2 regions of the Pseudoalteromonas sp. P1-7a genome follow, and region 1 is predicted to be linked to the other one. Evidence: riboswitches for the same ligand, from Rfam matches in the RefSeq annotation. Region 1 holds a riboswitch; the other holds the start of a gene.
What was found. Region 1 has a riboswitch for cobalamin ahead of AN389_RS16080 (ABC transporter ATP-binding protein). Riboswitches for the same ligand answer to the same signal wherever they lie in the genome.
Positions count from the first base shown of each region.

Region 1 (2,408 bases):
CTTATTACCTAAAATAAATGCTCATCAGCCTATTGATGAACACTAAATACCGACTATTATTTTTAGTGAGATTGAGTGGGTACAATTTTGTTTATTAAATATTCATGTCAGTTTGTTTTCAGGATTTAGACACTTTTATTAAAATAAAAAGACAAAAATGTTTCCTTTGTAATATATCTGTCATTTAACGATGACAAACTGCAGCTGTTTTAAAAAATTAGTTTTGTGATTATCGAGGAAATAACATGAATTTTGTAAAATCGAGCTTATGTATTGCTCTAGTAAGTGGTTTATCTTTTAGTGCGTTTGCAGATGTTGATGTTTACGGTAAAGCGAATGTTACTGTGCAATCATCTGATGACGGTGAAGGGTCTTTCACTGAAATTAAAAGTAATGCATCTCGCTTTGGCCTAAAGGGATCTGAAAAGATCACAGATGGATTAGAAGCGGTTTATAAGTTTGAGTTTCAAGTTGATGTATCTGACGCTGACTCTAAAGGTGATAACGACGACAATATTTCTGCACGCAACCAATACGTAGGTTTAAAAGGTGCTTATGGTCAAGTTGTTGTGGGTCGTAACGATACGGCACTTAAGCAATCACAAGGCAAATTAGATTTATTTAATGATCTTGAAGGCGATATTAAAAACGTCTTTAAAGGTGAAAACCGCTTGGGTGATTCAATCACTTATACATCTAAAAGCTACGAAGGTTTTAAAGTACTTGCTACATTTATTGCCGAAGATGACGTAGATGCAGATAACGGTTATTCAATGGCGGTTACCTACGGTGACGCTGCACTTAAAAAGAGTGCGGTTTACGCCTCGGTTGCAGCCGATAGCGAAGTAAATGGCTACGATGTAGTGCGTGCGTCAATCCAAGGTAAAGTAGAGAGCTTTAAATTAGGCGCTATGTACCAAACTCAAGAAAAAGTAGACGGTAGCGCAGAAGCGGATGGCTACTTATTAAACGCAGCCTACAGCATGGGTAAAAACACGTTTAAAGTGCAGTACCAAGCAATGGACTTTGATGATAGTGATGACAAAACGGCAGTTTCTGTAGGTGTTGATCATAAGTTTAATAAAAACATTAAAGTATTTGGTTTTTACTCAAGCTTTGATATGGACAACAATGTTGACCAAGATTACGTTGGCTTAGGTATGGAATACAAGTTTTAACTATTCGCTAAATTAGTTAAAACGCTCCCTTTTTAACCGCGCTCCTTTGAGCGCGGTTTTTTTGCTTTAAATTATTTACTTACCCGCCCATAATAGACGCTCATTTGGAATGGGGTGAAATTCCTCAACTATTCCCGTAACTGTAATGAGCACCGTGCTTTAAGTCAGATACAAATGAATAAAATATTTTAACGAGCGGGTAAACTCATTTTATTAGTGCACTATTTTTTTAGTGGTGTCTTAGTGAGTGCGCGTTTTTAAAGGACTCACTTTGCAAACTACATTAGCGCCAAACACGCCTTTATTAGACATTCAAAATGTGTCGTGGGAAGTTGATAATCACGCCATTTTAAACACTATTAATTTGCCTATAACAAAGGGTAAATTTATTGGCTTAATAGGCCCAAATGGGGCGGGTAAGTCGAGCTTACTGCGCTGTTTGTATCGCTTTAATAAACCCACCACAGGCAAAATTACTTTTAATCAGCAGGATATTTGGCAGCTTAAAAGTGAAGATTACGCAAAATATGTTGCTGTCGTTCTGCAAGAAACGCCTGCTCAATTTAACCTAACGTTATTTGATGTGGTTGCCCTTGGGCTTACGCCTCATAAACCACTATTTAGCGCCACCACCCACAGCGACAAACAAAAAATTACACAGGCAATAAAAACCGTAGGGCTTGAGCAGCAGTGTAAGCAAAATTTTGAATCACTTTCGGGGGGCGAAAAGCAACGAGCATTAATTGCCCGCGCCATAGTGCAACAACCGCAATTACTCATTATGGATGAGCCAACCAGCCATTTGGATGTTAAATACCAAATACAAGTGATGGAATTAGCAAAATCGCTAGGGGTCACTGTGTTTGCCTCATTTCATGATTTAAATTTAGCAGCTGCTATGTGCGATGAACTGGTGGTTATTAATAAAGGCAAAATAACACATACAGGCTCGCCTGAGCAGGTACTTAGTGAAGAGATGCTAGCAGATGTTTTTGGGGTATGTGCGCACGTAACCAGCCACCCGCAGCGCACAGAAAATGGCCAAACTATTCCTCATATTACTTACTTTTATGGCTATTAATTAAATGGATATAACAAACATAAACCCGTGGACTATTTTTATAGCTGCCTCATTAATTGCACTGGGCAGCCTTTTTAGTGCACTGAGCTTTGGCGCAGCAGATACACCGTTTAGTGATGTGTTCACCGGAGTTTTATCGGCAGGGGAGG
Region 1 is NZ_LKDU01000030.1:26,997-29,404, forward strand. Features, by position in the region: gene AN389_RS16070 (LysR family transcriptional regulator) at 1-46, shown strand, start outside; gene AN389_RS16075 (porin) at 246-1,178, shown strand; cobalamin riboswitch at 1,235-1,371, shown strand; gene AN389_RS16080 (ABC transporter ATP-binding protein) at 1,450-2,259, shown strand; gene AN389_RS16085 (iron ABC transporter permease) at 2,264-2,408, shown strand, end outside.

Region 2 (2,408 bases), on a different contig from region 1:
CTTAATAGTGACTGTTAAAGGCTTTAAATGCTTAAGTTTTTTATTTTTATAATGTTCATTGTGTGCAGTAAGTTTAGTTATGCTAAGCCAATAAATGTAGATGTGTTGGTAGAGGACGGTTACTTTCCAATTATTATTAATGCTGAAAAAGAGCAAGGAGTAGCTCCAGAGTTTATTAAAATACTCAATGATTCTCAAAATGACTATAAATTTACGCTTAACTCTTTGCCTGTAAAAAGGCTCAAAAAGTGGGTGGAGTGGGGTGAGTTTGATGTGTTGTTTTTAATGGCTAAGCAATGGGTGCCCGAGGGAGCAAGAAACGCCTTACAGGAAACGAGCTTTTATGTTATTGCTAAAAATGAGCTGTATACGTTAGCACAGAACACCCAAAAGCAAAGCTATTTCAATGATTTACATGCTTTAACAAAAGCGGGGGTATTGGGGTATTCCTATCGTTTTGCTGATTTTAAAACTGATGCACAATATTTAAGTGAAGAACACCAAGTTAGTTTAACAATTGATGAGTTTAACGTTGTAAAAATGCTGCTATTAAAGCGAGCAGATGTAGGGGTTATAAACAATATTGCTTATCAATATTTTAAAAAGAATAACATTTTTAATATGGACCTACTTTATAGGAGCAATACACCAGATGCTATATACGATACTCACTTTTTAGTTAACCCTTCGCGCAGTAAAATTTCGGTAAAACAAATGGATAAGCTTTTAAATGCGCCCGAAATAAAACCAAAAATCACCGCGCTTTTAAGCTCATATGGCATAACCTCTAGCTTTACACAAAACAATTAATTTAACTTTTAGCTATATAGACGTCCGTTGACATTTGTAAACAAACTGCTCACAATAACCGCCTATTTTCAAGGTGCTTGCTGGTTGCTAAATACAGGGTTTAAAGTATTAAAACTAACAGCAAGATAATCGGGAAGTTGGTGAGCCTTTATGACAAAAGCAATCCCAACACTGCCCCCGCAACGGTAAAGTATTAACGCATTTATGTGTTTACTGAGTCCGGAGACCGGCCTTGAAGTAATCTTACTTACTTAAATCTTTGCGGTGGGCAAAGATAAGGAACATCATGCTAAATAAAACAACTCTCGGCGTTGCTATCTCGGCTGCGTTGTCTTTTTCTGTCTCTGCTTCAGAAAATCCAATTGAAAAAATCACTGTTACCGCTAATAAATTTGAACAATCAATAAATAATGTTTTAGCAAGCGTTAATGTTATCAGTCGAGAACAAATAGACAAAAGCAGTGTACGCGATTTACCAACCTTACTAAGCACACAAGTGGGTTTTCAAATTAATCCTAATGGGGGCTTTGGCCAAACGTCGGGCGTATCTTTACGTGGTACAGGTTCTGGCGATACGTTAATTTTAATTGATGGCGTTCGCACGGGCTCAGCCACACTTGGCCAAAAAGCACTAAGTAATGTGCCGCTAAATAGTATTGAGCGAATCGAGATCATAAAAGGATCGCGTGCCGCTGTTTATGGCTCAGACGCCTTAGCTGGTGTTATTAATATAATAACGCGCGAAGCGAGCAATACCTCCCTTGATGCCACATTTGGCTCTAATGCCTATCAAAACTACCAGCTTGCGGGCTCTGTTAAATCGGCTGATGTAACTAGCGCTTTTAACGCCGGTTTTGAAAAAACAGATGGCTTTGACGCGCTGCAAGGTGTTGCCCCAGATGACGATGGTTATGAAAATAAGAATCTAGGTTTTAAAGTCAATTATGCTGACGCTCACTATGGTAATTTTAAGCTACTAGGTCAGTACAGCGAAGGTTACGCAGATTATGATAGCAGCTTTAGCCCTGCCTCGAGCACAGTTGAAAGAGGGGACTTTAAAAACTATCAACTGTCGGCGAAGTGGAGCAAAAACTACACTAACCAATCTCATGCTCTTGAGGTTGCTTTTGCAACGGATGATTCTGACAGCACGTATGTAGATTTTTCTACAGGTGGGCCAACAACCAGTACGTTTATTACTAAACGTTCGCAAGTAGATTACAACGGCCAATACCGTTTAACTAATACGCTTAATATTAGCGGCGGCGTTAATTGGTATAAGGATGATGTATCACACAGTTCTCAAGCTTTTGATGAAGATAGCCGCGATGTATTAGCTGTGTTTGTTGGGGCTTACTACGACACCGATACTGTGCTTGCCAATTTAACTCTTCGCCAAGACGACGATGAACAGTTTGGCGATGAAACAACCTATACTGCGGCGGCCGGTTATCATTTATCTGAAAATTCAACATTTAGAATTAGTCAAAGCACGGGTTTTAAAGCACCTACGTTTAACGATTTATACTACCCAAATTTTGGTAATACGGACCTGCAACCTGAAAAATCAACAAACCGCGAACTTGGTGTTAATGTTA
Region 2 is NZ_LKDU01000024.1:9,293-11,700, reverse strand. Features, by position in the region: gene AN389_RS14155 (hypothetical protein) at 28-810, shown strand; cobalamin riboswitch at 897-1,060, shown strand; gene AN389_RS14150 (TonB-dependent receptor domain-containing protein) at 1,097-2,408, shown strand, end outside.
Region 2: another riboswitch for cobalamin. It lies ahead of AN389_RS14150 (TonB-dependent receptor domain-containing protein); the one in region 1 lies ahead of AN389_RS16080 (ABC transporter ATP-binding protein).